3 regions of the Bacillus mexicanus genome follow, and region 2 is predicted to be linked to each of the others. Evidence: riboswitches for the same ligand, from Rfam matches in the RefSeq annotation. Region 2 holds a riboswitch; each other region holds the start of a gene.
What was found. Region 2 has a riboswitch for S-adenosylmethionine ahead of metI (cystathionine gamma-synthase/O-acetylhomoserine thiolyase). Riboswitches for the same ligand answer to the same signal wherever they lie in the genome.

Region 1 (3,573 bases), 380 kb from region 2:
AAAGCCTCTGATCGACACGGTTGTGCACTATAGCAAACTGGCGGAAGAAAGCGGGCTTGATGGCGTGGTCTGCTCTGTTCATGAAGCAAAAGCCATTTACCAAGCGGTATCACCTTCATTTCTGACTGTCACTCCGGGGATCAGAATGTCAAAGGACACGGCGAATGACCAAATCCGCGTAGCAACACCTGCCGCTGCAAGAGAAAAAGGTTCATCAGCGATTGTGGTAGGACGCTCAATTACAAAAGCGAAAGACCCGGTAAAAGCTTATGAAGCTGTCAGACTCGAATGGGAGGGAATCAAACAATGAAACAAACCATCGCAAAACATCTATTAGACATCCAAGCTGTATTTTTACGCCCAAACGAGCCATTTACGTGGGCAAGCGGTATTTTATCGCCAATCTACTGTGACAACCGTCTGACGCTATCATTCCCTGAGGTCAGAAATGATGTCGCCGCAGGCATCAGCAAGCTTGTCGAAGAGCATTTTCCTGAAGCTGAAATGATTGCGGGAACAGCAACAGCCGGTATTCCTCATGCTGCTCTAGCGGCTGACCGTTTACATTTGCCGATGTGTTATGTGAGAAGCAAACCGAAAGCGCACGGAAAAGGCAATCAGATTGAGGGGGCAGTGCAAAAAGGGCAAAAAACGGTCGTGATTGAAGATTTAATCTCCACAGGGGGAAGCGTACTTGAAGCTGCGGCAGCTTTGCAAGCGGCTGGCTGTGAAGTGCTCGGTGTCGTCTCCATCTTTACGTACGGTCTCCCTAAAGCGCAGGAAGCCTTCACAAAAGCAGAACTGCCATACTACTCTTTGACGGATTATGATACGCTCACAGAGGTCGCGCTCGAAAACGGAAAGATTCAGTCAGACGATCTGGAAAAGCTGAAAACGTGGAAACGAAATCCCGAGTCAAAAGATTGGTTTAAAAAGTAAAAAATAAATTTTGATGATATACAAAGGGTTCAAAACCTTGATGTGATTGAAAACAGGCCTATGGGTCTGTTTTTTTATTAATCCTATCAAAAAAGTCGGGTTGACTTATGTTAGAATTGTGCTAAAATTTACTACAAATCTAAAAACTTATCAAGAGCGGCTGAGGGACTGGACCTATGAAGCCCGGCAACCTGCAATAGTTTGTAAGGTGCTACTTCCAGCAAAATGAATCCATTTTGAAAGATAAGGGCTGTATGCTGTTCCTGTCTTTCTTTCCGCCGGATTGAAAGTTTTTTGTTTTAAGAGGAAGAAAGGCTGTCTGTCATAACAGCAGCCGCACATCACATTACAAATGGGAAAAGACAACCGGCAGAAAGCTACTGTTTGTTTGTCTCCGAAAGGAGGAATGAGAAATGTTAACGTATGATAATTGGGAAGAACCAACGATTACATTTCCCGAAGACGATCCTTATAAAGGAGCGCTGTCAGTTTTAAAATGGGCATACGGCCATTATGGCAATGAGCTTGTTTATGCCTGCAGTTTCGGAATTGAGGGGATCGTTCTCATTGACTTAATTTATAAAGTGAAAAAAGACGCAGAGATTGTGTTCCTTGATACAGGGCTTCATTTTAAAGAAACCTATGAAACGATTGAGCGAGTGAAAGAGCGTTATCCGGGTCTTAATATCATTTTGAAAAAACCAGACCTTACCCTTGAGGAACAAGCCGAAGAACATGGGGACAAATTGTGGGAAAGAGAGCCGAATCAGTGCTGCTATCTTAGAAAGATCGTTCCTTTACGAGAGGCGCTTTCAGGACATCCAGCTTGGCTGTCTGGTCTGCGCCGCGATCAAGGACCGAGCCGCGCCAATACGAACTTCTTAAACAAAGATGAAAAATTCAAATCAGTAAAAGTATGCCCGCTCATCCATTGGACTTGGAAAGACATATGGAGATACACATCCCGGAATGAGCTGGACTACAATCCGCTTCATGACCAAGGATATCCAAGTATTGGCTGTGCGCCTTGTACGGCGCCTGCTTTTACCGCAGAGGATTTACGTTCAGGCAGATGGAATGGTATGGCGAAAACAGAATGCGGACTGCATGAATAAGGAGCTGGAAAATGGAACTAGCCGCTATTTTATTTAGCTTGTTTTTCGCAATGAATATTGGCGCGAGCGGTGCAGCGGCTTCGATGGGAGTCGCTTATGGCTCTGGAGCCGTCAAAAGAAAAACCTACGCTTTAATCCTGTGTGCAGTCGGCGTACTGTCAGGGGCGGTCATTGGCGGAGGCGAGGTCGTCAAAACCATCAGCTCCGGGATTATCCCCGAACAGACGATTACACTGACGATTGTTTGCATCATTATTGGAGCCGCTGCGCTTTCGCTTTTTACGGCTAATCTTCTTGGCATTCCTTTATCGACAAGCGAAGTAACAGTCGGTGCTGTTGTCGGAGTGGGAGTGGCTTACAAAGTATTGTTTGTAAACAAAATTTTGGTCATTGTGTCGTTTTGGATTGTTGTCCCGCTGTTCGCCTTCGCTTTCACTTATTTCGTATCTAAGCTGTTTCGTTATTTTAAAATTGAAATTAAATCTTCTAAAAAGCAAAAAATCCTTGGCATTGTTTTGTTAGGTGCCGGATTTTTCGAAGCATTTTCTGCCGGCATGAACAATGTTGCAAATGCCGTTGGCCCATTAGTTGCGGCCGGTGTGCTTGATGTGGCGAAAGGAACCTTGTACGGGGGAATTTTTGTTGCTCTTGGCGCGCTGTTATTAGGCCGGCGGGTATTAGAGACAAACGGGAAGAAAATTACGAGATTCGCAAAAGGCGAAGGCATTCTCTTATCCGGTACAGGTGCCGGACTGGTGATCATCAGTTCTGTATTTGGGATGCCGGTGCCTTTAGCGCAAGTCACGTCATCATCAATTATCGGAATCGGCATGGCCAAAAACGGCCCGAACGTGTTTCATAAACAAGTCGTTCAAACGATGCTGAAGGTATGGATTGTATCTCCGTTTTTATCCTTATCGATTTCTTATCTTCTTGTATCTTTGTTTTTAAAAGGTGATTATTATTCAATCTTTATTATGGTAAGTGTGCTTTTAGCGGCAGGCGGTGCCATCAGCCTGACAAAGGCCATTCGCAAAGAGAGACGCACTGTCCACGAACAAGGCGGGGGAATCTGACCATTAATCTGAGTTAATCTATAAGTAAACTAGGAGGAAATTGATATTATGAGCTTAGCACCACACGGAGGAACATTAGTAAACAGAGTAGATGAATCATATGATGTGAGCGGTATTCAAAAAGAAATTGAACTTGATTTAATTTCTTTCGCAGATTTGGAATTAATGGGGATCGGCGCATACAGCCCGATCGAAGGCTTCTTTAATGAAAAAGATTACGTATCTGTTGTCGAAAACATGCGTCTTTTTTCAGGTGTTGTCTGGTCCCTTCCAATCACGCTTCCGGTCGATGCGGAGAAAGCAGCGGAACTGTCAATCGGCGAAACGGTTAAGTTAACATATGAAGGAGAAACATACGGGGTTATCCAAGTTGAAGATCTATACGTGCCTGATAAACAAAAAGAAGCGGTCAATGTATACAAAACGGATGAGCAAGAGCACCC
Region 2 (3,573 bases):
TAAATGACATTATTAACAGGCGCAAATGAGCTGTATTTTGTCATTTTGAGAACGAGCGGATGGGACTCCTTTGCGATGTTTCTCAGATGGGATACAAGCTGATCCGCTTTCTCCTCCGCACATTCAAACGATGCTCTCAGCGTCAAATGAGGCGGAATCAGGGAATAGCTTGGGTCATAGCGCTTTCTGTAAGAGTTCGCAAGGTCTTGGAGTTTTTTTGATGGGAATAAAACGATTCCATATTTCATAGTATGTCCCTCCTGAAATAAAGTATGATAAAGTGTCAAAGCATTTTTTTCAGCGCAGGCGTGATGAGCGGCTGCCAATATGTCCATTTGTGATCGCCCTCAAATGGTTCAAATTCATAATCGGAAAGTTTCTCCTCCAGCAGCTGTTTCAGCTCCTGATTCGGTTTTGTAAAATCCAGAATGCTTCCGTCTGTCGTGTGGACGTCGGTTTCTTTTGTTCCGATTTGGTGATAAATAGAGAGGTGTTTGATATCGCCCGACTGTTTGAGAGCTTCCAAAACATGTTTGTCAACATAAGGAGACTGCATGATAATATTTCCAAACATATTTGGATAATCAAGCGCTGTCATAAGCGATATGGTCGCTCCAAGCGAGTCCCCGATCAGAGTTCGCCCGTAGCCGACCTGATAGGTAGGATACGCCTCGTCAGCAAACGGAACGAGCTCATGGGCGATGAACCGTTTATAGGCCGAAAATTTTGAGCCTTCCGGATGGTAGGTTTTTCTGCGCTCTTTTACATCCTTATAAGGCACACCGATAACTATACACCGTTCTATTTCCCGTTTGGAAAGCAATTCTTCAACCTGTCTGCCGATTCTCCCCAGCCGGAAATAATCATGCCCGTCCTGTGCGATAATGACATGGTATTTATAGAGAGGGGAGTAGTTGGACGGCAGATAAACGAGCAATGTCATTTCCTCATTCAGCTCTTTTGAAAAGAACTTTTTTTCTTGTACTGTGCCGTTTTTCGGTGCCATCATATATTCCTCCAGGACATCACTAGACTTTCTTGCTATTTTTCATTATTGTACCACGAATTATTAGAAATTTCTCTCTTTAAACCGTTCGGAACTCGAACAAAAAAGTGTTGAAATAAACTGCAAATTGCGCTAATATAAAACAATCAGAAAATTTCAATCGATATTTCTTATCGTGAGAGGTGGAGGGACTGGCCCTTAGAAACCTCAGCAACCGGCCTGTTTTGCATAAGTGCAAAGCGCCAAGGTGCTAAATCCAGCAAGCGTTTTTTATGCTTGGAAGATAAGAAGAAGCGTTAAACCCCTTCTTCTTATCAAGAAGGGGTTTTTTATTATGAAAAGGGAAGGTGTCAGCTATATGTCACAACACGTTGAAACGAAATTAGCCCAAATCGGGAACCGAAGCGACGAAGTAACGGGAACAGTGAGTCCTCCTATTTATTTATCAACAGCATACCGCCACAGGGGGATCGGGGAATCGACTGGATTTGATTATGTCCGGACGAAAAACCCGACACGCCAGCTTGTCGAGGACGCAATCGCCAGTTTAGAAAACGGAGCGAGAGGGCTTGCCTTCAGTTCGGGAATGGCAGCCATCCAAACGATTATGGCACTGTTTAAAAGCGGAGATGAACTGATCGTTTCATCGGACTTATATGGCGGCACGTACCGTTTGTTTGAAAATGAATGGAAAAAATACGGATTGACCTTTCATTATGATGATTTTAGCGATGAGGACTGTTTACGCTCAAAGGTAACGCCGAATACCAAAGCGGTGTTTGTGGAAACACCGACAAATCCGCTCATGCAAGAGGCGGACATTGAAAAAATTGCTCGGATCACTCAAGAGCACGGTCTTCTGCTGATCGTAGATAATACATTTTATACACCGGTTTTGCAGCGTCCGCTTGAACTGGGGGCAGACATTGTGATTCACAGCGCAACCAAGTATTTAGGCGGGCATAACGACTTGCTTGCGGGACTTGTCGTTGTAAAGGATGAGAAGCTTGGAGAGGAAATGTTTCAGCATCAAAATGCAATCGGCGCCGTCCTGCCTCCGTTTGATTCGTGGCTTTTGATGAGAGGAATGAAGACGCTCAGTCTCAGAATGCGCCAGCATCAGGCAAACGCACAGGAGCTTGCGGCGTTTTTAGAAGATCGGGAAGAAATTGCGGATGTGCTGTATCCGGGTAAAGGCGGCATGTTGTCCTTCCGATTGCAAAACGAAGAGTGGATCAATCCATTTTTAAAAGCGCTGAAAACAATTTGTTTTGCAGAAAGCCTCGGCGGGGTGGAGAGCTTCATTACATATCCTGCCACACAGACACACATGGATATTCCTGAAGATATCCGTATCGCAAACGGGGTCTGCAATCGCCTGCTGCGTTTTTCGGTCGGAATAGAACATGCAGACGATTTAAAAGAGGATCTAAAACAAGCGCTATGTCAGGTTAAAGAGGGAGCTGTTTCATTTGAGTAATCATAATAATTGGACGCTGGAAACCCAGCTCGTGCACAATCCATTTAAAACAGACGGATCAACAGGGGCAGTCAGTGTACCGATCCAGCACGCATCGACTTTTCATCAATCTTCATTTGAAGAGTTTGGCTCATACGATTACAGCCGCTCAGGCACGCCGACAAGAACAGCTCTCGAAGAAACAATTGCCGCACTGGAAGGCGGAACGAGAGGATTTGCTTTTAGTTCAGGCATGGCTGCAATCTCAACAGCATTTTTACTTTTGTCACAGGGCGATCATGTTCTTGTGACGGAAGATGTATACGGCGGAACCTTCCGTATGGTGACAGAGGTGCTGACCCGGTTTGGCATTGAGCATACATTTGTCGACATGACGGATACGAATGAAGTAGCGCGGAAGATCAAGCCGAACACAAAGGTTATTTATATGGAGACACCGTCAAATCCGACACTGGGGATCACTGATATTAAAGCAGTTGTTCAGCTTGCAAAAGAAAACGGCTGTCTGACCTTTCTGGACAACACATTCATGACACCGGCACTGCAGCGTCCGCTTGATCTTGGCGTGGATATTGTGCTTCATAGTGCAACGAAATTCTTGAGCGGACACAGCGATGTGCTGTCAGGACTGGCTGCTGTCAAGGATGAAGAGCTTGGGAAGCAGCTGTATAAGCTGCAAAACGCGTTTGGCGCCGTCCTTGGCGTGCAAGATTGCTGGCTCGTGCTACGCGGCTTAAAAACATTACAGGTCCGTTTAGAAAAAGCGAGCCAAACAGCGCAGCGGCTTGCGGAGTTTTTCCAGAAGCATTCGGCGGTGAAACGCGTGTATTATCCAGGGCTGTCTGATCATCCGGGCGCTGAAACGCATAAAAGCCAGTCGGTGGGAGCGGGCGCCGTGCTATCCTTTGAGCTTGAAAGCAAAGAGGCTGTTAAGGCATTAGTAGAAAACGTATCACTTCCTGTCTTTGCTGTCAGCCTTGGTGCAGTAGAATCCATTTTGTCTTATCCGGCAACAATGTCTCACGCGGCAATGCCTAAGGAAGAGCGTGAAAAACGCGGTATTACAGACGGTCTGCTCCGTCTTAGT
Region 3 (3,573 bases), 150 kb from region 2:
TGTCTTTCACTGTCATCGGTTCAATAAATTCAACATCTCCGTAAATGACTGGCGGACGGACACAGCGTGAGCCATAGGATTGAACCCAAGCGTATTTTGTGAAGGCGAAGCCGGCCAGCTTTTCACCGAAGTATTCGACCATGTCAGTCCGTTCAAATTCACCGTGAACAAGGACATCAAGCCCTAATTCTTCCTGAATGTCAATCCATCGTTTTGTTTCGGCATTGATAAAGTTTTGATACTGTTCATCAGACCACTCATTTTTCCGCCATTTTTGGCGCGCGCTCCGCACTTCAGCAGACTGCGGGAAGCTTCCGATCGTTGTCGTCGGCAAAAGCGGAAGGCCGAGCGATTCATTTTGCAGGGCTAAACGTTCTTCAAACGGAATCGGGCGCTTAAAGTCATTAGCGGTTAATTGCTCGAGCTCTTTCTTTTGTTCGGAATTTGCGCCTGTTGCAAACTGTTTGAGTGCTTGAATATCAGCTTGCGCCTGCTGAATTTGCTCACTGATCGCCGCTTTTCCTGATACTAAACCTTCTTTCAAAGCTGTCAGCTCGGCTAGCTTTTCTTTTGCGTAGGATAATCCATTCAGTAAATCCTTCTCCAAATGCTCGTCAGGGTGTTTCGCTACAGGCACATGCAGCAGGCTGCTGGAAGGCTGAATCCACAGTTCATCCACTTTAGCAATGCTGAGTATATGGAGAATGGCATCGAGACGTTCATCAAGATCCGCTTTCCAAATGTTGCGTCCGTCAATCACGCCGGCTGCCAGCACTTTGTCTGTCGGAAAACCGTGTGTTTTGAGCTGTTCCAGATTTCTGCCTTTATCGTGGACGAAATCAAGGCCAATTCCCTGTACCGGGTAAGAGATCAGCTCTTCATAAGCATCAACAGAATCAAAATACGTTTGCAAAAGCACATTCAAGGAGGAAAGCTCGCTTGTTATGCTTTCAAATAATTCTTTTGCGCTACGGACATCCTCGCTAGAAGCTGTAACAAGCGCCGGCTCATCAATTTGAACCCATTTAACGCCTTCTTCCTCAAGCTCTTTTAACAGCTGTGCATATAACGGGACAAGGCGTTTTTGGATTGCTTTTGCTTCAGATGGTTTATAGCCTTTGGCAAGCGTGACAAACGTATAAGGGCCGACAATCACCGGTTTTGTCTCAATACCGTATTCCTGTTTGATCCTGCGGTAATCTGTGAGCTGTTTGTTTCGTGTCAGCCGGAACTCAATGCTTTCGTCATATTCAGGAACGATGTAATGGTAGTTTGTATTAAACCATTTTGTCATTTCACTGGACACGGCATCTTTTATTCCGCGGGCAATAGCGAAGTATGTATCGGTAGCGTCAGTCAAATGTCTGAATCGTTTCGGTATCCAGTTGAAGCTGACTGCTGTGTCGAGTACATGATCATACTGTGTGAAATCAGAAACAGGCACAACATCAATCTGCTGGTCAATTTGTGTTTTTACGGCAGATAAAAACAGGTCGTCGATTTGCTTTAAAAACGTATCTTTATCATTGCTGCCTTTCCAATACGCTTCAAGCGCTTTTTTCCATTCTCTGTTCAGTCCGATTCTTGGAAACCCTACATTCGATGTTTTGATGGTTGTCATTGTTTCTCCTCCTTTATATGTAAAACACTCTCGTTAACCCGCGGATACAGGCTGCTAAGAGGTTTTCTCACAACAAAAAGCCTCTTTCCCATGAGAGAAAGAGGCTTTTCTACGTAAAACACTGCCTCTCTCATCTCTCAGACACAATCTGATGGAATTAGCACCGTGCCTTATGAGACATCAGTCTCGGCGCGAAAAGCAGTGCGCCCCATTTCACAATGGAATTACGGTCGGTTGCTGTTGGGGTCAAAAGGCCAATCCCTCGCCCAACTCTCGATAAGAGAAAATGTTATGAATTTTTTAAAAGTTAAATCATTTGTTGGTAATCTTAACAGGAATCCAAATTCACTGTCAACATAGAATCGAAAAAATATTTTACAGTATTTTCATTATATTATATAAGAAAAATAATTTTATAGGGTCAGCAAATGTGATTGCTCTGCCTGTTCTGCAAGCTCATCTAGAACAGTTAAATACAGGAATCCATTGCCTGCCAGCGTTTTAGCAATATCAAGCGGAAATGTTCTGCGGATCAGCTGTGCATAAACCTCAGATTCAGATAGCTTTCGTTGAAATGCTTCTTCCTCAAAGCTTTTGATTAAAGCGAGCGCTCCGCTGACATGGGGGGCAGCCATTGATGTGCCGGTAAGCTTACCGTACTTTTTGTTAGGGAGGGTAGATAATATTTGTTCACCCGGAGCGACAAGATCAATTTCCTTATTAGCGTTTGAAAATTCTGATAATTTACGCGCTACGGAAACAGATCCAACTGCAATGACTTCATTATATGCCGCAGGGTAGGAAAGCTCTTCTGTGCGTTCGTCGCCGTCACCTTCATTCCCCGCTGCGCAAACGATGAGCACTCCGCTTTTAACGGCATTTTTCACCGCTTCTTTCAGCTCAGGTACATCGGTTGGTCCGCCAAGAGACATTGAGATAATATCGACTTTCTGTTCTACAGCATAGTTAATGCCGTTAATAATCCATTCGTACTGTCCGCTGCCGTTTTCACCACCGAGAACCTTCACAATCAACAGGCTTGCCTCAGGGGCAACTCCAGAAATCCCGCCGTTTGAATCATTGGCTGCAACAGTTCCGGCGACGTGTGTGCCGTGTCCGTTGTAGTCGGTAATTGCATCTTCCTTGCCGCCGTCGTCATCCGTAAAATTCTTTCCGCCGATGATTTGGGTTTTTAAATCAGGATGGCTTGCGTCGCATCCAGTGTCCAATATAGCGATTTTTACATTTTTTCCTTTTACCCCTTTTGCCCACATTTCTGGCGCCTTAATCACTTTAATGCCCTCAGGAAGCTCGTTTACATCCATGATCTGCTCATTGGTCACATACGGGATCAAGCGGATTTCACCATTCATAAAAAAGCCCTCCTTTTTTATGCTTTCAAGTGGATACAAGGGTGTTACCTCCTATTATATGAAAAAAACAATCGTTCAGACAGAGTCATTTGAATCATTTTGAAAAAATAGGATCCCGTCGAAATAATCAATTATTTTCAAAAAAACAGCTTTAATATGTATGACTGGGATTCAGCCGTCGGTCAAGTTATAATAATGTTAGGGAAAGGAGCATTGTGATGAAACTGAATGAAAAATTATATGCATTTTTTTCAGAGCATGTGGAACAAATGGCCGAGGAATGGATTGATACAATGGAGGAAAGCGATCCGAATTCGCTTTACGCCTTACATAATGCGTCAGTAACGGAAGAATTGAAAGAGCAGGATAGAGAATTTTACCGACATTTGAACTACATGTATGTTTTACCGGAAAAACAATTTCTCGAAGAATTTCAAGAGTGGGTCATTGAGCTGACGGACGATCAAAAGCATCTTAATACTCCGGTTCAGTATGTCATTCGGGAGTTTATGAGAAATCGGAGATTATATACGAAGTATTTTGAGAAGTTTGCAGAAGAAAACGAATCGGCGTTTGAAT

Region 1: it holds a riboswitch for S-adenosylmethionine, as region 2 does, so the genes downstream of both, AAGG74_RS05915 (phosphoadenylyl-sulfate reductase) here and metI (cystathionine gamma-synthase/O-acetylhomoserine thiolyase) in region 2, are expected to answer to the same signal.
Region 3: it holds a riboswitch for S-adenosylmethionine, as region 2 does, so the genes downstream of both, metE (5-methyltetrahydropteroyltriglutamate--homocysteine S-methyltransferase) here and metI (cystathionine gamma-synthase/O-acetylhomoserine thiolyase) in region 2, are expected to answer to the same signal.

What each region holds. Positions count from the first base shown of each region.
Region 1 is NZ_JBCEYV010000001.1:1,115,045-1,118,617, reverse strand. Features, by position in the region: gene pyrF (orotidine-5'-phosphate decarboxylase) at 1-310, shown strand, start outside; gene pyrE (orotate phosphoribosyltransferase) at 307-939, shown strand; SAM riboswitch class I at 1,084-1,189, shown strand; gene AAGG74_RS05915 (phosphoadenylyl-sulfate reductase) at 1,353-2,054, shown strand; gene cysP (sulfate permease) at 2,066-3,130, shown strand; gene sat (sulfate adenylyltransferase) at 3,179-3,573, shown strand, end outside.
Region 2 is NZ_JBCEYV010000001.1:1,490,895-1,494,467, reverse strand. Features, by position in the region: gene AAGG74_RS08060 (YjcG family protein) at 1-248, opposite strand, end outside; gene AAGG74_RS08055 (esterase family protein) at 284-1,006, opposite strand; SAM riboswitch class I at 1,174-1,296, shown strand; gene metI (cystathionine gamma-synthase/O-acetylhomoserine thiolyase) at 1,365-2,486, shown strand; gene metC (cystathionine beta-lyase) at 2,479-3,573, shown strand, end outside.
Region 3 is NZ_JBCEYV010000001.1:1,344,967-1,348,539, reverse strand. Features, by position in the region: gene metE (5-methyltetrahydropteroyltriglutamate--homocysteine S-methyltransferase) at 1-1,621, opposite strand, end outside; SAM riboswitch class I at 1,749-1,904, opposite strand; gene AAGG74_RS07120 (S8 family peptidase) at 2,035-2,994, opposite strand; gene rsbRB (RsbT co-antagonist RsbRB) at 3,213-3,573, shown strand, end outside.